One region of the Fundicoccus sp. Sow4_D5 genome, then DNA from elsewhere that is predicted to be linked to it. Evidence: predicted binding sites of a transcription regulator. Region 1 holds the regulator's gene; each other region holds the start of a gene.
The links. Region 1 encodes Rex, which represses fermentation and respiration genes when NADH is low (regulators of the CRP and FNR family bind a similar motif). Its sites were predicted from a motif close to TTGTGAANTANTTCACAA; they were not measured.
Positions count from the first base shown of each region.

Region 1 (8,088 bases):
CCATAGAGAAGCATTTACCCAATAATCAACCTCTCCATTTAGAAATAAGTAAGTCAATACGGTATGTTTCTTCCGATATTGAATCGGCTCTAGATTACATTGCTCATGATTTATACGTATCTTAAAATGACCAATAAAAATAAATCTGAAAGTTCTATCAAACAAGCTCAAAGAAAAGTAAACTCTTCTTCTCATAAAAAAGAACAGTCTTTCAATAAGTTTATGAAAGATTCTTTCCCAAGTTTGCAAACAGAATATCCAGATATTTTCTTATTGTTACAACTAATTCAAACTTTTAACTTTAATCCAATAGAGGATCATTGCTTATATAAACTTAACGATAGTGTGAATGTCAGTAAACATAGACACTTTACAAAGAATTCACTGTATCAGAAGGGTATCATTAGAAATTTTTAATACCAAGGTCTTTCATTGAAAGATGTACAATTTGAGCGAGTGGGATCTATCGTGAATGTTGAATGTTGGTGGAATAGAGTTAACATCAGAAATTGCTAAATCTTTAGATAATGATTTTGATGGTGATATCATTACAATTTTCCCTGTTTCAGAAACTAATGAGCCGGTGGTTGGATTACTAGAAATAACCCTTTTAAAACACCTGAATTAGTCACTAGTTTACACAATAAGATACAAGAAATTGTATAAAAAATGAGTGCGTAGTAAATCTCGTTGTATCAGATGTCATCCAGTATTAATAGATACATAAAGTAAACTTTGGGAATTCTAATTTTCTATGTTTTTCCATTTCCTAACATAAAATTTCTTATTTCTTTATAATGTTATTTATAGTGAATTCTGTGCCGACCTTACAAAAGAGTCGGCAGGATTACGCGTGGATAGTGCCGACCTTACAATAGAGTCGGCAGGATAACAGGTGTCTAGTGCCGACCTTACATAAGAGTCGGCAGGATTACGCGTGGATAGTGCCGACCTTACAAAAGACTCGGCAGGATTACGCGTGGATAGTGCCGACCTTACAAAAGACTCGGCAGGATTACGCGTGGATAGTGCCGACCTTACAATAGAGTCGGCAGGATTACGCGTGGATAGTGCCGACCTTACAAAAGAGTCGGCAGGATAACAGGTGGCTAGTGCCGACCTTACAATAGAGTCGGCAGGATTACGCGTGGATAGTGCCGACCTTACAATAGAGTCGGCAGGATTACGCGTGGATAGTGCCGACCTTACAATAGAGTCGGCAGGATAACAGGTGGATAGTGCCGACCTTACAAAAGAGTCGGCAGGATAACAGGTGGCTAGTGCCGACCTTACAATAGACTCGGCAGGATTACGCGTGGCTAGTGCCGCCCTTACATAAGAGTCGGCAGGATAACAGGTGTCTAGTGCCGACCTTACATAAGAGTCGGCAGGATTACGCGTGGATAGTGCCGACCTTACATAAGAGTCGGCAGGATTACGCGTGGCTAGTGCCGACCTTACAATAGAGTCGGCAGGATTACGCGTGTCTAGTGCCGACCTTACAAAAGAGTCGGCAGGATTACGCGTGGCTAGTGCCGACCTTACATAAGAGTCGGCAGGATTACGCGTGGATAGTGCCGACCTTACATAAGAGTCGGCAGGATTACGCGTGGATAGTGCCGACCTTACAATAGAGTCGGCAGGATAACAGGTGGCTAGTGCCGACCTTACAATAGAGTCGGCAGGATAACAGGTGGATAGTGCCGACCTTACAATAGAGTCGGCAGGATTACGCGTGGCTAGTGCCGACCTTACAAAAGACTCGGCAGGATAACAGGTGGCTAGTGCCGACCTTACAATAGAGTCGGCAGGATAACAGGTGGATAGTGCCGACCTTACAATAGACTCGGCAGGATTACGCGTGGATAGTGCCGATCTTACAAAAGAGTCGGCAGGATAACAGGTGGCTAGTGCCGACTGCGCGGTAACTATTCTTCAAAGGTCTTGACATGTCAGCACCCAAACCTGTTCCTTATTTTCCACTCCCACTCACCCAAAAGGTGCGAGAGTTCGTCGGTCGCTTAGCCCCCTATTGTCACTAATGTAACTCCCGCCCCAATGACCCAACCCTTTTCAATCTACACAAAAACAGGCCGCTCGTTTTACCGAGGAGCCTGTTTCATTATCTTACTACTATGCTTATTTTCCCTAATTAAGTAAATTCTGACTCTAGGTCGTCGCTTTCGTCCAAGTTGCTGTCGATGAAGTAGATTAATGTTTGTAATTCATTCGTTAAGTCGACGTTTTGGACGCGGACGTGTTTGGGTACGTCGTAGCGCAGTGGCGTAAAGTTTAGAATCCCTTTGATGCCTGAGTCGATCAGACGGTCGACGATGTCGTTAGCCGATGCTTGTGGCACGGTCAAGATGACAATTTCAATCGCTTGTTGTTGGATTTGCTCCTCCAATTCGTCCATGTGGTAAACTGGCACGCCCGAGCGAATCGTTCCCACGATATCCGGGTTAATATCAAATCCTGCGCCGATACGCACGTTGTTGTTTTTACGGAAGTTGTAATTCAGTAGCGCATTTCCTAAATGCCCGACCCCAACCAAGGCAACCGACGTTAAACGGTCCTGGTTCAGCGTTTTGCTGAAAAAGTCCAATAGGTAATCCACATCGTAGCCGTAGCCACGTTTTCCTAGCGCCCCAAAGTATGAGAAGTCACGACGGATCGTCGCGCTATCGACTTTAACAGCATCACTTAATTCAGTTGATGAGATTCTTTTTTTTCCTGCATTGTGCAGAAATCTTAAATAGCGGTGATAAATCGGCAGACGTTTCGCTGTCGCTCTGGGTATATCTTTATGCATGATTTATTCCTTCTTTCACAAGTTAACTAGACTAACAAATTTTTTAATCATTTCAAGTAGATTATAGCATTTTTTCACAATCCTTGCTATTAGTTTAACTTGATGAGGGTTATTTGTCTAGCCTTGAAAGCGGATTAATTTTACTTCACTTCACAAAATATGACATTAAGCCATCTTGCAAATTTTAAGTGCTGCGTCAAGGTGTCTTGATAGTTTGCTCAATAATGTACTCATTGATAAGTAAAAGTTATAGCCTTAATTAAAGTGTTTATCGAATGCTGGCACTTACATTCACACATTCACATACTGAAGCCACATGTGATGAGCAAGTGGCTTCAGTATGTTGTTTTTTTTATTTATTTTTTATTAGTGGCGTTCTAGTCTACAAAAGGAATGCGCTTGTCTTGCAAGTCACTCCACGTTGTCAATGGCTCCACTTCATGATCTAAGTGATACACAATATTTTGACCTGATTCATCGTACTGTAACACCGCATAGTAAGGATCATGGTAGAAGAAAAACTTCCAATTGTTCTTGAAAGCTTCCGGTAAGAAGGCTTGCTTGGCCGCTACAGAGTCCATTGGATAATCATCGACAGCACCTACCCATAAAGGATTCTTGTGCGCATGCGTCAACATCAAGTCAGACATGTGAATCATGGTTTCGCCTGCTTGGTCCAGCTTGATTATTGCTAAGCCGTTTGAATGGCCACCTGTATGAATCATGGTAATGCCAGGTGCGACTTGCAACTTATCACCAAAAGTCGTTACTTGGTCTTGCACCGCTTGCCAGTTTTCTTTCAAGTAAGTGCCTTTCGTACGGTCATTAGGATGGCGAACTTCTTGCCACTCGGTTCCGGTCATGTAGATGGTCGCATTAGGGAAGGTCGAAACTAAGTCGCCTGCTTCGTTGTAACGGGTTAAACCACCGGCATGATCATTATGCATATGGGTCATCAAGACGACATGGATATCGGTTAGTTTTAAACCAAGTTGGGCGAGTGATTCCTCTATTTTGTTATCACTATGAACGCCTAGATTACGCTTTTGTTTGTCATCTAATTTGTCTGTACCTAAGCCGGTATCAATCAAATAATTTTTACCTTGATATTGAATCAAGATTGGCGCCAAGATTTCTGGAATTTGGTTGTGTTCGTTAACCGGGAAAAATCGTTGCCAAACAGCCTTAGGTACTGGACCAAATAACGTCCCTCCGTCTTGTAACTTATAACGCATCCCTTCCAACCAAGTAAGTGTCATCTCGTGAAATGTGTATTGTAGCAAATTAGTTGCCCCTTTCAGTTTTAAGTTTTTGATCAAAATAGTACTGATTCATTTGAGAGTTTAGCTTGTACCCTTCGACTCTGTTGGTTATATTGTAACATGACTTAAGTTTTTCTGGTGGGTATCATGTTGGCCTGTTTATTATTTTTACAGCTGAGTCGGTGTGAGGAGTGGCTAAGGCGCCTGTCTTCACCAGATGAACCGGTGTGAGTAGCGGCTCAATATTCAACTGAACGAGTCGAACCTTCGTGACAAGCTATTATTAAGACACTTACGCCTGTCGATTGTCATGAACCACCGACTAGCCAAGCAAGCCCATGAAAGTGAGCGGTCTATTATGGACTTTCATCGGTCACATCACGGCACCGGGAGTGACGAATGCTAGAGAGTCTTACACATTATGGCTCACTTCGCCACGATGTGAACTCCTACAAATTTACTTTTACGCACAAGCATACTGACTTTACTTGCACAGCGTCCTTATGTAATAGATTTCCACACACCCTAGCGGTGTCGTTCCCTGCAGTTCACGACGATTAAATTAGACCCACAAGACCTAAAATCGTGGCGAGTTACAACTCGCTACTCCGCCTGTCTCTTTAATACATGAAACGCGTAGCTTGCATCTAGCCAAGGGTTACAGGCTAGCGAAAAAGCTAAGCCACTGCCCGCGACTCCATTATATCCTATAGCCAGGAACCAACAGACCTATTGGCCCATCCTCTACGCGCCCCTTCAAGCCACTTTACTTCAAGCCACTACGCCTCAACTCATTGCGCCGCCTTCACACACCCTCCCAGCCCTCTCCAAACCACCAAACCTACTAATTACCCTACCACCTACCGCCATCTCACTGTCCCACCGTCCTCCCAGCCGTTTATTCCAAAACAGACGGAGCATGCGCCCCGTCCGTTTGGTGTTTAGTTGGGCGCTACTGTTTAGTAAAGGATAGCGCCTGAAGCGATGATCACGATAACTGAAATGATGGCACCAATTGTAACCACTGTGAATAGGTCTTTGAAACCATTCTTGTAGTTTAATTTAGTTAAAGTTAAGAACGTAATAACCGCACCACCGTGAGGAACGTCTGTTAAGATGTTGGCGGCAACTGAAGCAATTCGGTGAACCATTTCTGGATGCATCCCAGCATCTACGAAGTATTGACCATAAGTAGGTAATACGATTCCTAAAGCACCTGATGTTGACCCAGTGATCCCTGACATTGCTGCCGTTAATACTGTTAATTGTACTTCTGGTCCACCAGGGATGCCTAATAATAATTCAGAGAATAAGACGAAGCCTGGAGCTGCCATTACAACTGCACCAAACGCTACCGCTGAAGCAGTCGAGAATAGTGGTCCGATCGATCCTTGAGCACCAAGGCTTAATGATTGCATTGTTTTCGGAACGAAGTTACGGAATAAAACAATCGCTAATAGAATACCTACGATTAATGCGAAATAGATAACGTTTGTTTTCCAGAAGGCGTTACCGAACACTGAACCTAAAATGGCAATCGTTACTAACACTGCTAAAGGAGTGATTGAAGCCGCAAATGAAGGTAACTCACGGTCTAATACAACGACTTCTTCTTCATTTGTATGCGTTGCATACGTTTCACCTTTGGCGATTGAACGGTTTAAGATGAACTTCATATACCATAGACCCCAAATTGTCGTTGCGATCGCACCCAAGATAGATGGAATAGCGGCTGCTGTTAAAGAGGTGCCTAAGTATTGAATTGGAATAACGTTTTGAATAGCCGGTGTTCCTGGTAACATTGTCATTGTAATTGTTGCGATTCCTAACCAAACAGGTGTTTGGATTAAGCTCCATGAAATATCTAATTTCTTAAATAGGTCACGCGCTAATGGAATAATCGCGAACATGGCAACGAATAAACTGATTCCGCCGTAAGTTAGAATCGAAGCAATCGCAAAGATAGCGACCATTACACGGTAAGGATTATCGTGGCCTACTTTGGATAAGATGTAGTCCGCGATGGAAACTGTTGCTCCACTGGCTTTCATTAACTCAGCTAAAATTGAACCGAGTAAGAAGACGGCGAAGTAACTCATCACGTAGTTACCTAATGCGCCCATAAATTGTAATTTTTCAGTGCCCAATAAAGTTGTAATGGGGTCCATTTGGTTGAAGGCGATGACGAATAATGTCGCCAAAGGTGCTGCTAAAATAATGTTCATTTCCTTAACTGCAAGGAAGATGATCATGAAAATTCCGACTAGAACGCCGATTGATCCTAATAATTCCATTTATATTCACCTCAATAAGTTAGTAAGCACTTTCATTTAAGTGCCTTGATAAACGCTCAAATAACGCATATTTCACAAGATGTTTTCAACCCTATCAAAATAGGGTTTAATAGTTAGTGAAGTTAAAACAAGACATAAAAATAGCTGTGACAAGGGATTTGTCCGGATGTCACAGCCTGTGTGATTCTTATTTAAATTCTGGTTTACCTTTTTCTACGAAAGCAGTCATCCCAATTGTTTGATTCTCGTGTGCGAATTGCTCACCGAAGTATTTGGCCTCTAAAGTTAACGCATCTGCTAAAGGCATTTCGATTCCTTTATCGATGGCTTCTTTTGAAGCTGCCACTGAGTTTGGTGCTTGTTTCATAATGGCTTTAGCCAGCTTCTCAACTGTTTCAGCTAATTCTTCCACTTCAACCACTTGGTTTAATAGACCGATACTTAAGGCTTCGTCAGCTTTGATTACTTTACCTGTGTAGATAAGTTCTTTAGCTTTAGCGATACCTACGATACGGCTTAAACGTTGTGTACCACCGAAACCTGGGATAATGCCTAAACCAACTTCTGGTTGGCCTAAACGAGCAGCTGTTGAACCGATACGGATATCAGCTGATAAGGCTAATTCCGAACCGCCACCTAAAGCAAAGCCATTAACTGCTGCGATTGACGGGATGGCTAAGTTGGCTATTTTTGAGAAAGTATCGTTACCTAACTTAGATAAGGCTTCGCCTTCTTCAGGAGATAAAGGTAACATTTCTTTGATGTTAGCGCCCGCTACGAACGCTTTGTCGCCAGCACCGGTGATAACCAGTACGCGAGCTGATGTGTCAGCTGCGACGGCATCAACAGCTGCAGAAATATCTGAAAGTACTTCTGAGCTAAGTGCGTTTAAAGATTTTGGTTGGTTGATCGTTAAAGTCGCGATCCCTGCATTATTCTCTAGTAAGACTGTATTAAATTCTGTCATAATCATCGTCTCCCTTTTCTGTGATTAATACTCGAAGAAACCGTGGCCTGTTTTACGGCCTAAGTGACCTGCTTCAACTTTTTTCTTCAATAGTTGAGCGGGACGGTATTTAGAATCGCTGTAACCTTCATATAATACGTTCATGATGGCTAAAACAGTGTCTAAACCGATTAAATCTGCTAAAGCTAGCGGTCCCATTGGGTGGTTAGCTCCCGCTTTCATTGCTTCGTCAATTTCAGCAGCTGTTGAGATGCCTTCGTTTAACACAATAATTGCTTCGTTAATCATTGGAATTAAGATACGGTTAACAACAAAACCAGGGGCATCTTTAACTTCTACTAAAGTTTTACCTAATTTATCGCCAACTTCGCGCATTGCTGCAACAGTCGCTTCATCAGTTGTTAAACCAACGTTGATTTCAATCAATTTCATTACAGGTACTGGGTTGAAGAAGTGTAAACCAACGACTTGGTTTGGACGGTTCGTCGCTGCAGCGATTTCTGTAATTGATAATGATGAAGTGTTTGAAGCTAAGATAGCATGGGCAGGTGTGATGTCATCTAATTGTTTGAAAATGCTTAATTTGATATCACGGTTTTCAGTTGCTGCTTCAATCACTAAGTCCACGTCGCTTGCATCTGCATAGTCAACAGATGTTGAGATACGTGCTTTAGTTGCTTGGGCGTCTTCTGAAGTCATACGACCTTTTTCTACTGCACGGTCTAATTGCTTAACAATTTTACCTAAGCCGCC
Region 1 covers NZ_JBQKLF010000011.1:23,719-31,806, reverse strand. The annotation lists gene ACTQ45_RS11410 (hypothetical protein) at 473-628, shown strand; gene ACTQ45_RS11405 (redox-sensing transcriptional repressor Rex) at 2,153-2,812, opposite strand; gene ACTQ45_RS11400 (MBL fold metallo-hydrolase) at 3,190-4,071, opposite strand; gene ACTQ45_RS11395 (GntP family permease) at 5,034-6,368, opposite strand; gene ACTQ45_RS11390 (enoyl-CoA hydratase-related protein) at 6,556-7,335, opposite strand; gene ACTQ45_RS11385 (3-hydroxybutyryl-CoA dehydrogenase) at 7,360-8,088, opposite strand, start outside.

Region 2 (8,088 bases), on a different contig from region 1:
TTAGCACCTCACATAACGGCGTTTGAAACCAATTCTGTCTTTTTCTACTTCTTTCATAATGCTTTCATAAGCAGCTAGCTGTTGATCTTTTTTATTTTCACGTTTAACAATCACCGGGCCGATTGTTGCTGCAATCTCTTTTGCTTTATCATGTAACGGTTTATAAGATACACCGACCGTATAAACAAAATTATTCATCGCCGCTTTGGCACGTTCGGGCGCTTCATGTATAATTTCCGCTACCTCCTCTAACATTTCCGCGATTTTTTCTGTCTCAAATTCGTGATCTTTACGACTTCCAAGTAACCAACAGTAACAACTATAGCCTGCTGACATCCGTAATTCGTCTCCAGAATGAATCCATTTATCCGCTACTTCCTGGGCAATATCCGATTCTGACAAAGTAACTGACACAACATTATCTGCCAACATATAAAAATACGCTTGATCCATCCAGCGGTCATAATCTTCGACACTCATCGCGTTAGGTTCTGCAATCATCCCTGCAAAATACATAACATCATAATTTCCCGTTGCATATAATGCTTCCGCTAAGCTTTGATTTATTTTAACTTGTTTCGACAAAGGTTTCATTGCACCAGTTGCACAACCAAACACTGGTTCTTTGGCACCATTGTTCATATACATTTTTTTAAGACGTTCTTTACCTAAACGTTCCAATTCAGAAATTACTGTAGCTGCGTCTACCATTTACGTCACTCCTACCCTTCGGTTCACCTTAACTTTCTAACGATAAACTAATGTTTAAGGTGTTTTTCTAATTTTATTATAATCTAGTCCGTCGCTTTAAGCCAATTAGTATTGACAAAAATTCATCCTTAGGTCCGTACTATTCAGTCGATAAATGGCGTACAATCTAAGAAAGACAATTAAACCTTTTAGGAGGAAATTATTTATGAGTTTCTTAGGAAATATCATTTGGTTAATATTTGGTGGGTTGCTAAGCGCCATTGCTTGGACCTTTGTTGGTATCTTATGGTCTGTGACTATTGTTGGTCTTCCCATTGGATTACAATGTTTTAAAATCGCTCGCTTGAGTTTATCACCTTTCGGTAAACATGTAGAACACAACAGCAACGCTAGGTCATTGCTACTTAATATTCTATGGTTAATTTTCGGCGGTATCGAATTAGCGATTGGTCATTTAATCGTTGGCCTTGTATTATGTTTAACAGTCGTTGGTATTCCGTTCGGAAAACAATTTTTCAAACTAGCTCACCTATCTCTGGTTCCTTTCGGGGCCACTATTCGTCGTAGTAAAAGCCTTTATCTAACAGTAAATTAACAATAAAAATAAGCCGAAAGCATCTCGTGACCTCATGGATTACAACTGCTTTCGGCTTATTTATTTAGGCAAGCTAATCAGTAGAAGGACCGCTAAGTATTAATGGCCTTAGCTAGTCACTTCGCGCAGCCATGTTTTCATGCGTTCTTTCAATTGAGAAAGTTCTCTTCGCGTGGAATTGCCCTTTGGTTCACTCAGTTGCTTTTCATATAATGGGCTTAAATTTAACGGATGTCTCGCCATAAATTCCCTGCCGGCAGCTATAATCTCAGCCGCATGCCCAAATGAAAATGTTGACTGAGTCAACTCAAATTGCAAAACGACATCAGCCGCCTTAATCGAATGATCGATTTGTTGAGACATCATGAAATTCATTGCCCGTAAAACAACTTCATTCGATTTCAAAGCCGGTCCCTCGTAAGTTTTACGCTTGATTCCGATTGAGACGACGAATTCCGTTTGCGCTCGGTCAAATAATACGACCGGCGAATTCATTAGCACACCGCCGTCTACCAATTGATAATCGCCAATTGTCACTGGTTGAATCATGAGTGGATAAGCACTCGAAGCGAGGCAGGCCTCTAAAACACTCACGTCCCCTTCATAAAACTCCCACTGGATGCCATCTCGCTCTTGAGCAAAATAATCTTTTCGATTAGTAAATACCAGGATTTTCCCACTGATAATATCAACCGTCGGAATGGCGATTGGCATAGGGAGTTCAGACAACATAATTCCTCGATAAAGTTCATGTAAAGGACTCACGGCTTCTGCTAGTCGCTGCGAGAGGACTAATCCTGTCGACTGATTGACAGTCAATAAGTTCAACCAAATCGATCGCTTCTTGAATAGATCACTGTCATCCAGCACCCTATCCGTTTTTATAATTAATTGTTCGAGTTCAACCACCGACAAGCCATAAGCTACACCGGCAGCCAAAAAAGCGCCCATCGATGTACCAGTTACTGCTGAAATTTTTACACTTTTCTCATTCAATGCTTCTAAAGTAGCCAATTCGGCAAAACTTTTTGCACCGCCACCCGCAAAACTGATACCTACACTTTTTTGTTTTAATTTTACTGTTATTGCCATACAATCACCTCATTCCTCTCTATTTTACCCTATTCTTATAAACTAAAAACCAACTTAAGACTGAACTAAACACACCCACTTACTTGAAGTGGGTGTGTTTAGGGGATCATTATTTACTTTTACTTAGAAAGCAGCTCTGGGTATAGTACGCTAATGGCTTTTTGGTCATTCAACAATGGACTATCGTTCGTCAATTCTGATTTCACTTTGGCCACATGGCGCAAGAAGATAGCCAGAAGTAACGCCGTCACAGCTGTCGCAATAAAGTAAGACACTTGCATTTCTAGTCCAAAACCTATTTGTTCGGTCAATAGATATAAAACAACCATGTATAGCATGAAGATGCCAGGGATTAGTGTCACCCAGAAGTTTCGGGATTTATATATCAAGTAAGCTGTTGAAACAAAGAGCGCAATCACTGCTGTTGCTTGGTTTGCCCAGTTAAAATAGCGCCATAGAATATTAAAATCAATAAACATTAAAGCGGTACTGATGGCAATAATTGGAATAGTGATGGCAAAACGATTACGCAATGGTTTTTGTTCCATTTTAATATAGTCAGCAATAATCATCCGTAAACTACGAAAAGCTGTATCTCCTGAAGTAATTGGTAAAACAATCACCCCTAGAATGGCAATCGTTCCACCGATTGGTCCAAGTAATCTCATTGAAATATCACTAACGGCAGCTGAAGCTGTTCCCGTTTTAATAATTTCACTCAAATCGACACGGTCAAATAAAGCCATAGCCGCCGCAGCCCAAATCATCGCAATAATTCCTTCTGTAATCATTGCACCATAAAATACCCAACGGCCTTGACCTTCTTTTTGGATTGTACGTGAAATGATTGGACTTTGTGTCGCATGGAAACCTGACATGGCCCCACAAGAAATAGTAAAGAAGATGCCTGGAATGATTGATGCTCCTGCAGGATGCATATTCTGTAAAGAAATTTCTGGTACATTAACAATATTCCCACTTGTCACTAAGGTCACTAAAACACCTACGCACGATAACAGTAAGATTGCCCCAAAAATTGGGTAAATTCTACCAATAATTTTATCGATCGGTAGAATGGTTGAAAGAAAATAATAAACAAAAATAATAACAATCCAGAACCACCGACCCATAAAGCTCGGCGTTAAGTTTGCCAAGAGCGAAGCTGGAGAGGTGACGAAAACGGTCCCCACTAACAGTAGTAATAAAGAAGCGAAAACGTTCACAATATGTTTCATAGAATTACCTAAATATTTTCCTGCTAATGCGGGCAAATGATCGCCATTGTTTCTCAAGGAAATCATCCCTAAATAATAATCATGAACAGCTCCTGCAAATATATTCCCAATAACAATCCAAATAAAGGCGACTGGCCCATATAAAGCACCCATAATTGGTCCGAATATCGGTCCAGTTCCAGCAATATTCAGCAATTGAATCAGCCAGTTTTTCTGTTCTGACATCGGCACAAAATCACTACCATCTTCTAGCACATAGGCTGGTGTTTCTCTTTCAACTTCTACACCAAAGTTTCTAACAATGACTTGAGAATACAATACATAGCCCAAAATAAGCATGACAACTCCACCAATAAATGACAACAATCTTAACACTCCTTTTAATTTTACATTTACTTATGAAACATCTCATGAGTAAATCATAGCACCTCTTCTGTTATATAACAACAAGGAAAAGAAGAGGTGAGAAAGCGCCATCAATATATTCGATCTGTTTTTTTATAGACTTTCTCGATATTGTCAAGCTTTACGCAAGCACACTTCAATCGCACTCTGTATTAAAACAGTTTGTTTGTGAAAGGTATCCCGATGAAAAATACTTAAAATTTCATGTATTTTTTATAATAAAAAAACAACCTTCCGAAGAAGATTGTTGTTAGTCAATTATTTCTTTCTGTCGTCTTTATCAAAGGCGTCTTTAACGCCTTCAACCGCACCATCGATACTTTCTTTCACATCACTGACAAATTCTTTAGCTTTACCTGCTGCTTGTTCTGATTTGCCTTCTGCTTCTGTTCGTTTATCTCCAGTTGCTTTACCGACTGTTTCTTTGACCTTACCTGATGCTTGGTCTAGTTTTGCATCGAATTTTTCTTCTGACATTAAAATCGCCTCTTTCTATTTATATTAGGTTATTACATTTATTATAATAAGCATTAAAAAGATACGCAAACAAAAAGCCTCCCGCGTAGTTTATGCGCCAGAGACAATTTGTTCATAATGAGTGCGTCTTTTAGTGGAGGTTGTCAAACAACTCCGTTTTCTTAACATCTTCAATTGTTTGTGTTCCAGCTAATTGCATCACACGGATTAAGTCTTTTTCGAAGTACTCTAATACTGAACGAACACCTTTCCAGCCACCTAATGCTAAACCATATAATACAGGACGACCTAAAGCGATAATGTCCGCACCACTCGCTAAAGCTTTAAAGATATGCTCTCCACGACGCACACCTGAGTCAAAGACAATTGGCACACGACCAGCCACTGCTTTAGCGATGCCCTCTAATGTTTCGAACGAACCGGGCGCACCATCCAATTGACGACCACCATGATTAGATACCCAAATTCCGTCAGCACCTGCTCCGATTGCTAATAACGCATCATCAGGTGATTGGATTCCTTTAACAAAGACGGGTAAACCAGAATAGTCTTTTAAGAATTTCACGTCATCTCGAGAAATTTTCTGTTTAGATTGAGCGTAGATGTTGTTTAATGACATGTTTTCACCTGATCCCGTTAAATAACGAGAAACGATTGGCATACCGAATGGGTAGACGAATTTATTACGGATATCCGTTTCACGATTTCCACTTAATGTTGCATCTGCTGTTAAAATAATCGCTGTGGCACCGTCTGCTTTAGCTTCATCAATGATATTCTTGTTGAACTCATCATCTTTACTCATGTAAATTTGGAACCAACGTGGACTACCGTTTAGCCCCTCTTCGATTTCTTCAAATTTAGCACCTGAGTAGGCACTAATTGACATGATTGTTCCGAATTCTGAAACACCTTTAGCTGTTCCAGCTTCTTTCGTTTCATGTGCTAAACCATGAGCAGCGATTGGCGCCATAATAAAAGGCACTTTAATTTCATGTTCGAAAATTTTAGTTGATGTATCAGGATATTCAACGTCTGATAAGACACGTGGTAAGATACCTTTGGCATCCCAAGCTTTAGTATTTTGACGTAATGTATATTCGTCCCCGGAACCACCCGAGACATAACCAAAACCGCCGTTAGGCATTACTTCACGTGCTCTATCTTCTAATTCATAAGTATTAATCACTTCAATATCTTGAATCACCGTTGGGGCTGCGTATAATTTTTTTTCTGACATAATAAATTTCCCTCCAAACTTTTATTCACTACTGTTTATTCATTACGGTTTATAAAGTAACTTGTTTTAACCAAAGAGTAAATTGATGATTGGTTGAGCGAATGGTGCAAGAATAACGATGGTAATGCCTGTCACAACGATTGATAAACTAGCCATCGCTCCTTGAACTTCCCCCATTTCAATCGCTTTAGATGTTCCCATCGCATGAGCTGAAGACCCCATTGCGACACCTTGAGCCACTGGATCTGTAATACCGGTCCATCTCATAATCGTCGGTCCAATAACCGCTCCAATAATACCTGTAAATACGACGACCGCAACTGTTAGGGAAACGTGACCACCTAATGATTCAGATACACCAATTGCAATGGCTGTTGTAATTGATTTAGGAAATAGTGTGCCCACCATTGCTAAGTCAAACTTGAATAGGATGCCGAATATACCAATCATCAAGGTATGTAAGATAACACCTGAAAAGATACCTAATAGAATTGCTTTGACGTTTTTTTGTAAATAGATTATATTCTTTTCCAACTTAATCGCCAAACTTACAGTTGCTGGTGTGACGAAAATCGCAATCACCTTGCCGCCTGCTTCATAAGTCTCATAAGGGATCTTTGCGACTAACAATAGAATGATAATCATCACAATTGAGAATAACAACGGGTTAAACAGTGGAATTGGTAGGCGTTTATATATTTGAGCGGCTAACACATAAAAGCCAATAGTTAAGCTTAGCCATAAATACGCACTGTCCATTAATGTATTTAACACACTACTCCTCCCCGCTTTCTATTTTTTCACCTTTGTACATAAGCGTTTGTACTAACTTACCTACAAATATCATCATTAAGATGGTGGTTACAAACATGATAATCAAAAGCTGTAACCAAGAACTTGCTAATACATCAAAATTTGTCATCAAGCCTACTCCAGCTGGAACAAATAGAATCGCCATATTATCTGTTAGCCACGTGCCTACTTCATCAACTTGGCTCATTTTTAGCACATTATAGTGTAAAGCCAAGAACAATAGGACCATTCCAATTACACTAGCAGGTATTGCGACAAAGGGTGCAATAAGCACCGACACAAATTCACCTAATAGAGAAAATAGAATTATCCAGAACAATTGCATGATCATCTTCACGACTATCTCTCCTAATAATCTTTAATTTTCAAAAACATTCGAAAGCGCTTTTCCTTAATTGCATAATAGCACAGAAACGTTCGACTGTTTAATATTGACTGCTTATGTTATGATAAATATTATTTATACCCCACCTAACGTCATTTGATTTATTTATGTTATAGTGCTCACAAAAGCGCGTTGATCATTCGATTTATCATTGTCATGACAGTAGTGGTGTTTTCAAAGAATGCTTGTCTATTCATTAAATTAAATATGTCATGACACAATCAGATTGATTGATATAGACTTTGTATATTATTTATCAAGGAGGAAAAAATTGTATGAATATTCAAGACTTAACTTACTTCAAACATTTGTCAGAAAGCTTAAGCTTCACGGCAACTGCGGAACATTTTTTTGTTTCCCAGCCTTCTATTTCGATGGCTCTTAAACGTTTAGAAGAAGAATTAGATGCTAAATTAATTGATCGACGCAAGTCGTTGCGACGGATAAAATTGACTTCTGCTGGAGATATTCTCTATAAAAGTGCCTCTGAAGTCTTAAATATTCTTGAAACAACCAAGCAAACAATTAATGATGCCCGTTCTGAAACCATTTATTTGGGTTACTTGCCAACAATCGGCAGTCGCTTTCTGCCTGTCTATTTGACAGAAATTGGTGACAATGCGAAATTACTTCGATTAGTTGAAGAAGAAAGTTCTGACGCAATGTACAAGATGGTTCAACAAGAGAAAGTTCCTCTAGCGATTGTGGGACATGATAGCGAGTGTTTGGAAGATTCCCATATTGATCAGATTCCGATTACGGCTCATGATGTTTCTTTATGGGTGTCGCCTAGTCATCCTTTTGCTAGTCGTGAATCAGTCAGCATTGAGGATGTACGCGAGAGTGTCTTCATTTCACTATCTGAAGGCTATTCTCATCAGCGGATTTTTGATAAATGGGCCACAGAAAACAAGATTGCTGAAAATAGTATTATTTACGCAAAAGAGATTAAAACCTTGCAGACAATTGCCCAGTCAACTGACTTTATCGCTTTTATGTCAGAAATTTTAGTCAGTCGAGATACACCACTTATTAAAGTCCGTTTAGAAAATGCTCCTAAATTTTATATCAGTTTAATAATTAATAACCACCGGGAGAACTCCTTAGCTCAACAAGACTTTAATGAGAAGGTGAT
Region 2 covers NZ_JBQKLF010000018.1:3,048-11,135, forward strand. The annotation lists gene ACTQ45_RS13365 (DNA alkylation repair protein) at 1-711, opposite strand; gene ACTQ45_RS13370 (YccF domain-containing protein) at 917-1,306, shown strand; gene ACTQ45_RS13375 (patatin-like phospholipase family protein) at 1,415-2,398, opposite strand; gene ACTQ45_RS13380 (carbon starvation CstA family protein) at 2,518-4,008, opposite strand; gene ACTQ45_RS13385 (CsbD family protein) at 4,297-4,515, opposite strand; gene ACTQ45_RS13390 (lactate oxidase) at 4,646-5,755, opposite strand; gene ACTQ45_RS13395 (LrgB family protein) at 5,822-6,529, opposite strand; gene ACTQ45_RS13400 (CidA/LrgA family protein) at 6,531-6,899, opposite strand; gene ACTQ45_RS13405 (LysR family transcriptional regulator) at 7,229-8,088, shown strand, end outside.
Region 2: ACTQ45_RS13400 (CidA/LrgA family protein) is a predicted target of Rex. The motif match lies at 7,061-7,078, and genes of this name have one in related genera.

Region 3 (8,088 bases), on a different contig from region 1:
ATTATTCACGGCTCTCGTTTACTTCGTGATGGTATTTACAATTTCAACCCTAATGAACTTGCTAGAGAGAAAACTCGCTAAAGCAGATCGTTAAACACCACCTCCTCTTTGATAAAAAGAGGTTTTTTTACAAAAGAGGGCAAAACGTCCGACAGTCATAAAAGAACAGCTTGCAACTTAAATAAATGGGCAAAAGGCAATTGCTCTTGCAAGAAGTCTGCTGACAGTCTAGAATAGAATGAACATTAAAATTTAGTGAGAAGGGTGAACTATGACATTATTAGATAATCGTTTTAATAGAAATGTCCATAAAATTGCAACTTCTGCAATTCGTGATTTTGACCAGAAGGTTTCCTCAGTAGAAGGAATCATAAAATTAACCTTAGGCGAACCAGATTTCGCAACACCTGAGCATGTTAAGCAAGCAGGGATTGAAGCCATTCAGAATAATCGCACGACTTATGCTCCAACTCCTGGCATTCCTGAATTACTCCAGGCTGCGGCTCGTTTTATGGAAAACAAATACGATTTGCATTACGACCAAGATGAAGTAATCGCAACAATTGGCGCGACTGAGGCTTTATCAACGGCCTTGCAGACTGTTTTAAATCCGGGTGATAAAGTTCTCGTTCCAAACCCAATGTTTTCACTCTATGAATCAATGATTCTAGTCAACGGTGGCGAACCCGTTCATATCAACACAGCTGATAATGGATTTGTGCTTGCTCCTGAAATGATTGAAGAAGCCTTAGAGACACATGGTGAGAACGTTAAAGCGATTATTCTAAACTATCCAACTAATCCTACAGGGGTGATGTGGACTGAAGAAGACGCCAAAAAAATAGCAGATGTCCTAAGAGGCAAACCTATATTTGTTATCAGTGACGAGATCTACAGTGAATTAGTCTTTGATAGACCTCACGTATCGATTGCAAGTTACTTGCGTGAACAAACGTTTGTTATTAATGGCGTCTCTAAATCACATTCCATGACCGGTTGGAGGATTGGCTTACTGTTTGCGCCACGTCAAATCATGAAAGAAGCGGTCAAAGTGCACCAGAATATGGTGACTTGTGCGACAACAATTTCCCAAGTGGCTGCTACTGAAGCTTTAGTTAACGGCGCTGATGATGCTGTCCCAATGAGAGTAGAATATATTAAGCGACGTGACTTTATTTATGAATCAATGACCGATTTAGGTTTTAAAATCATTAAACCTAGTGGAGCTTTTTATATTTTTGCAGAGATTCCTGCTGATTTAGATCAAGATAGTTTCCAATTTTGTCTGGATTTAGCCTTAAATAACGCGGTGGCCTTTATTCCTGGTAATGCTTTCGGCATCGGTGGGGAAAATTATGTCCGTTTGAGTTACGCTGCCAGTATGGCTAATCTCCAAGAAGCGATGACACGTCTAAAACAATATGTAGATACTCAAAGAGCTTAAATAAAGAACGACCTGCTCTCTCATAACTACTATGAGAGAGCAGGTCGTTCTTTATTAGTTTTCAAGTCTTGCTGGATTGATTGTTTTCATCATCCATACAACATCATGCCATTGATCAAATTTATAGCCAATATTAGGAATCTGTCCAGCTTTTGTAAAACCACGTCTTTCAAAGAATAATAAACTGTTCGTATTAGAAGCTGTAATACAAGAAATCAATTGGACAATGCCTCGTTTTTTTAATATGTCCTCCATCTTTTGGTATAGCTGACTCCCCACGCCTAAACCTTTAGCCGATTCATCGATATACAGACTCATTTCACAGGAGTATTCATAAGCTTTTCGAGGAGAAAAGGGGACAGAATAAGCATAGCCAACAATTTGCTTGTCAATTGTAGCAACTAAGAAAGGATAGTTGCTTGAATAATTAATAATCCGTTGAGCCATCTCATCCTCAGAGGGAACTTCAATTTCAAAACTAATCGCAGTATTCAAAACGTAAGGACGATAAATGGCTAGAATTTCTTCAGCGTCTTCAATTTGTGCATTTTTCACGTGAATTTCTTTCATAAAGCACTCCAATCAAAAAAAGTTATAAATAAATAATAGTACAGAAAAGACTGTTTTACAAACAATGAAAGCGCTATTGTTAATTTGTTATTTCAAACACACAAAAAATAGTCCTTTACAAATCTTTGTGAAGGAGGTAACATGTAGTTGTAATCAAAACAACGCAAATACAGGGAGGACATTAAAATGGTTGAAACTGTTGTTAACACTCAAGAAGTTAATGCTGTAGAAACAATTAGTACATTAGTAGAAAAAGGGCAAGGGGCTTTAAAAGAGTTTATTATGCTCAATCAATCACAAATTGATTATATCGTTTCTAAAGCATCGGTTGCTGCACTTGATGCTCACGGAATTTTAGCAAAACATGCTGTAGAAGAAACAGGTCGAGGCGTTTTTGAAGACAAGGCAACGAAAAACTTATTCGCTTGTGAGCATGTAACAAATCACATGCGTCATTTAAAAACAGTCGGTGTCATCGAAGACAATGAAGTAACAGGTCTTACATTGATCGCGGAACCCGTAGGGGTCGTAGCTGGTATTACACCTGTTACAAACCCAACATCAACTGCCATCTTTAAATCATTAATTGCCTTAAAAACACGTAACCCTATCATATTCGCATTCCACCCAGGAGCGCAAGAAAGTTCTGCTCATGCAGCAAGAGTTGTTTATGAAGCAGCTGTTAAAGCGGGGGCACCTGAAAATTGTATTCAGTGGGTCGAACAACCATCAATGGAAATGACAGCTGCCTTAATGAACAACGACGGCATTGCAACGATCCTTGCTACAGGTGGTAACAGCATGGTTAAAGCTGCTTACTCATGTGGTAAGCCAGCCTTAGGTGTGGGTGCAGGTAATGTGCCAGCATATGTTGAAAAATCTGCAGACGTTCAACAAGCAGCACACGATATTGTGATGAGTAAAGCATTTGATAACGGTATGGTCTGTGCGTCTGAACAAGCAGCGATTATTGATAAAGAAATTTACGACGAGTTCGTTAACGAATTAAAATCTTACCATGTATACTTTGTAAACAAAAAGGAAAAAGCACTATTAGAAGAATTCTGTTTCGGAGCTAAAGCCAATAGTAAAAACTGTGCAAACGCAAGTTTAAATAGCGCAATTGTTGGTAAGCCAGTTCAATGGATTGCGGAACAAGCTGGTTTCACTGTTCCTGACAACGCCTCAATTATAGCAGCTGAAGTAAGTGGCGTTGGTGAACATGAGCCATTGACACGTGAAAAACTTTCTCCAATTTTAGCAGTAATGAAAGCTGAGAATACTGAAGACGGTTTAACAAAAGCCTCTCAAATGGTGGAATTTAACGGTTTAGGTCACTCTGCAGCGATCCATACTCGCGATGCTGACTTAAGTAAAGAATTTGGACGCCGTGTTAAAGCGATTCGTGTCATTTGGAATGCACCATCAACCTTTGGTGGTATCGGAGATGTTTATAACGCCTTTATCCCATCATTAACATTAGGATGTGGATCATACGGTAAAAACTCTGTCGGGGATAATGTAAGTGCGATGAACTTACTTAATATCAAAAAAGTGGGGAGACGTCGAAACAATATGCAATGGTTTAAAGTACCTTCAAAAATCTATTTTGAGCGCGATTCAATTCAATACTTACGTTCAATGAAAGATGTAGAACGCGTCATGATTATCGCAGATAAATCGATCACAAAATTAGGTTTTGTAAACCGAGTAATCGATCAATTAAATCTACGTAGTAACCCAGTTACTTATCAAGTCTTTGATGCGGTTGAACCCGATCCAGATATTACAACAGTTGAAAAAGGTGCAGAACAATTACGTCTCTTCCAACCAGATACCATCATTGCAATTGGTGGGGGATCAGTAATGGATGCGGCTAAAGTAATGTGGTTATTCTATGAGCAACCTGAAGTTGACTTTAAAGACCTAGTACAGAAATTCATGGATATCCGTAAGCGTGCCTTCCGCTTCCCAGAATTAGGCGAAAAAGCTAAGTATGTTGGTATTCCAACAACATCAGGTACGGGGGCAGAAGTGACACCATTCGCAGTTATTTCTGACAAGAAAAACAACCGTAAGTACCCATTAGCGGACTATGCTTTGACACCAACCATCGCAATCATTGACCCAGCATTAGTCGAAACAGTGCCTGGTTTCGTCGCAGCTGATACAGGGATGGACGTCTTAACTCATGCGGTTGAAGCTTATACTTCATGTTTAGCTAATGACTATACTGACGGTTTAGCCTTACAGGCCATTAAATTAGTCTTTGAATACTTAGAAAAATCAGTTATCTTGTCAGATTCTGAAGCACGTGAAAAAGTCCATAACGCTTCAACAATGGCTGGTATGGCTTTCGCCAATGCATTCTTAGGAATGTCTCACTCAATGGCTCATAAAATTGGGGGAATCTTCCATACCGTTCACGGCCGTACCAATGCGATTTTATTACCCTATGTCATCCGTTACAATGGAACAAGACCGTCAAAAACATCAACTTGGCCTAAATATAACAAATTTGTTGCTGACGTGAGATTCCAAGATATTGCAAGAACGTTAGGTTTACCAGCAGCAACACCTGAAGAAGCTGTGAATTCTTTTGCAGAAGCAGTCTTCGACTTAGGTGAACGCGTTGGAATCAAAATGAACTTTAAAGATCAAGGTGTTGACGAAAAAGAATGGTTAGCAAGTGCTGAAGAAATAGCTTTATTAGCTTACGAAGACCAATGTTCACCAGCAAACCCTCGTTTACCTTTAGTAAAAGATATGCAAGAAATTTTAGAAGATGCTTACTACGGTTATAGAGACCAACCGGGACGTATCAAGTAGTTATATCAAGAACAATCAGCCTAATGAATGATTGTTTATCGTCAGCTATCTTCTCAAAGCCATCACTGGACTTCTTCCAATGATGGCTTTTTAGTTATATCAAGAATTTATGTGATTTATCTAATCTCGATTATTAATGAAAATAAATCATCCTATAGGAATGAACTATATTCACCTATCAATTATAATTCATATCCTTTGTATGCCCTTGCAAGTGTCCATTATAATAGGGGAGAAGAATAGGAAGGAGATTTTTATGCTTAATCAAAGAAAACTTGGCGGCTTGTTTTTAGCGCTCGCACTTTTATTCTCAGTGTTCCCGCAGCAAATACTTTATGCAGAAACCGTGAATGAGACAGATACAACTGACTATACTGTCATTGCCGAGCAATTGAAACAGTTTTCGACGGAACTGAGACCCTTAGTACTTGCAGAAGAGGACAATATCATTTTTTCACCATTTTCTTACTATCTGGCTCTATTGGTACTTGAGCCCGGTGTAAGCGGTGAGCAGAAAGAACTTTTAGACACAGTTCTTTTACCAGATGACTTAGACCGTGACGAATATTTTTCAATTCTTGAAAGCTTTCTAAATGAATCGATGACAAAAGAACACGTAGCCTTTCAAACACAAACCTATCTGTTAGGTGGTTTGGATAAAACATGGTCTGATGATTTCCAAACAAGTGTCAAGGACTTGGCAACAGTTTTAAAACTAGTAGATTTTAAGGTTCCAGCAACTTACGAAGCGCTCAATGGAGATATCGCTGAATTTACTAAGGGTTTAATCGATCCCTTTTATAGCGACGAACGCATCAGCGAATTAACCCAAATAGATCAACTTCATTTACTTGTCTTAAATATGCTTTATTTCAAAGGTGAGTGGAAAGCGACGTTCAACGAAACATTAACTAGTCAAGAAAGCTTCTATGGCAAGTCAGAAGAAAGTACAGTTGACATGATGGCGCAAACGAAACAGTTCAATTATCTAGAAACAGAGGACTTTCAAGCCCTTCAGATGAAATATACAAATGGCGCTGATTTTTTAATTGTACTACCAAAAAAAACTGATGAGCCTTTAACTAATGAAATGATGTGGCAATACTATGATAAAGCTCTGGGTGAAGCAAATAACTGGAAAAAAACTAAAGTTCAACTTGCTTTGCCTAAATGGCAAGAGAGTGCGTCACTTGATTTAACAAAATCACTTGATTTATTAGGCTTAGAAAGTTTCAAAGATGAATTAACCGCTACAAGTTATTTCTCTGAAGAAGCCGATATTTTCTTAAGTCAAATTTCGCAACGTGTTGAGTTTAAATTAGACGAAATAGGAACCGAAGCAGCGGCAGTAACAGAAATCATCATGGAAACGACTTCTGCTAATATCGATGAAGAAGAGCCAATTGAAATGATTGTCAATCGACCATTTATTTACCGTATCGCTTTTTCTGATTTCTCATTATTTGAAGGTGTTGTCCAAAACTTAAATCATTAACACTTAATCGTTAACCACACAAAACAAATAACACTTTATGATATAACTAAACAAACAACTTATCAGAGGCGCCTCTTGTTGATGTTTTAAACTAGATGTTCTTCTGGTTTTCTATATGTTATAATCAATTTTTATTACGATTTTTTTGTAAATAATATTCTCAAAAGAATTGTATTTTATTAATGGGAAGACTATAATTCTTTCAGAACTAATTGAGTCAAAAACCATTAGTTGGGTTGATTATTACAACCTAATATATTTAGTCAGGAGCATATTGAATGACAGAGCGGCTGTTTAGAAAGATGTCGGTGCCTCAAATTATTGTGAGTGTCTACGTGTTTCTTATTTTTATTGGTGGCTTTTTATTATCACTACCCATCGCTTCCGCTACGGGAACATGGACCAGTTTTATAGATGCCTTATTTACTGCAACATCTGCGGTTTGTGTAACGGGGCAAGTAACACTGAACACTGCGACACATTGGAGTCCCTTTGGAAAAACCATTATTATTCTATTAATTGAGATTGGTGGCTTAGGTTTTATCACTATTTGGATGATTTTCTTTATGATGCGCGGCTTGAAAGCTAATATCAAACAAAGGAACGTTTTATTGGAGTCATTAAACTTATCGGCTGATTTCGAAGTAAAAGAAATTGTGTTTTATATTGTTAAATTTACACTCCTTGCACAATTAATCGGTGCCTTTCTATTAAGTTGGGCCTTTATCCCTCGTTTAGGATGGTTAACTGGTAGCTTATACGCATTATTCCATAGTATTTCAGCTTTTAATAACGCGGGCTTCGACTTATTTGGTGATAGTCTAATAGGCTTTCAAGACAATAGTTTTGTACTATTAGTCGTTGCAACTTTAATTATTGCTGGAGGATTAGGTTTTCTGGTTTGGCGAGATTTATTGACTTATTATCGCAACCGTCGCTTGCTTAGATATACAAAACTAACACTGATTGGAACATCGGCTTTGATTGTAATTGGCTTTGTGTTATTTGCTATATCCGAAACCAAGCAAGGAACTTTTAAGCACTTGAGTTTCGGTGATTCACTCAGTAACTTATTGTTCCTGAGCGTTACTCCCAGAACTGCTGGTTATGCGAATGTCGATTATAGTCAATTGTCACATTTAGGCATTTTTACCACCTTATTGTTAATGTTTATCGGAGGCTCCTCCGGATCAATTGCAGGCGGTGTTAAAGTCTCCACCATGATTATTGCAATAATGTTTCTCGTTCGGTATTTTTCTAGGAAACCTTTTACCATATTATCTCGAACCATTAAAATTGCGACGATTCGACGAGCACTCTTTATTATTGCGAGTGCCTTATTGATGATGATGACTGCAACGGTTTTACTATTGATGACAGAAACACTCCCTCCCGGGGTAGGAATTGAATATGTCTTAATGGAAGTTATTTCATGTATGAGTACGGTCGGCTTAACAATGGGCTTAACACCTGATTTAACCTTAGCCGGCAAGTCCATCCTTGTTGTTTTAATGTTAATGGGTCGTGTGGGCTTGATGACTTTCTTATGGTCAATTGGTCATCAAAAAAATCAAAGTCAAATTAATTACCCTGAAATGAACATCATGATTGGTTAGGAGAGTACAATGAAAAAGAAAATTTATGCTGTATTAGGACTCGGTCTATTTGGCGCCTCTTTAGCTCGTACATTAGCTAAAGAAGGTCAAGACGTTATTGCAATCGATAAGAATATGAATCACGTTGAAGAAGT
Region 3 covers NZ_JBQKLF010000001.1:600,488-608,575, forward strand. The annotation lists gene ACTQ45_RS02870 (amino acid ABC transporter permease) at 1-94, shown strand, start outside; gene ACTQ45_RS02875 (pyridoxal phosphate-dependent aminotransferase) at 272-1,444, shown strand; gene ACTQ45_RS02880 (GNAT family N-acetyltransferase) at 1,499-2,014, opposite strand; gene adhE (bifunctional acetaldehyde-CoA/alcohol dehydrogenase) at 2,201-4,843, shown strand; gene ACTQ45_RS02890 (serpin family protein) at 5,100-6,338, shown strand; gene ACTQ45_RS02895 (TrkH family potassium uptake protein) at 6,617-7,954, shown strand; gene ACTQ45_RS02900 (potassium channel family protein) at 7,964-8,088, shown strand, end outside.
Region 3: adhE (bifunctional acetaldehyde-CoA/alcohol dehydrogenase) is a predicted target of Rex. The motif match lies at 2,099-2,116, and genes of this name have one in related genera.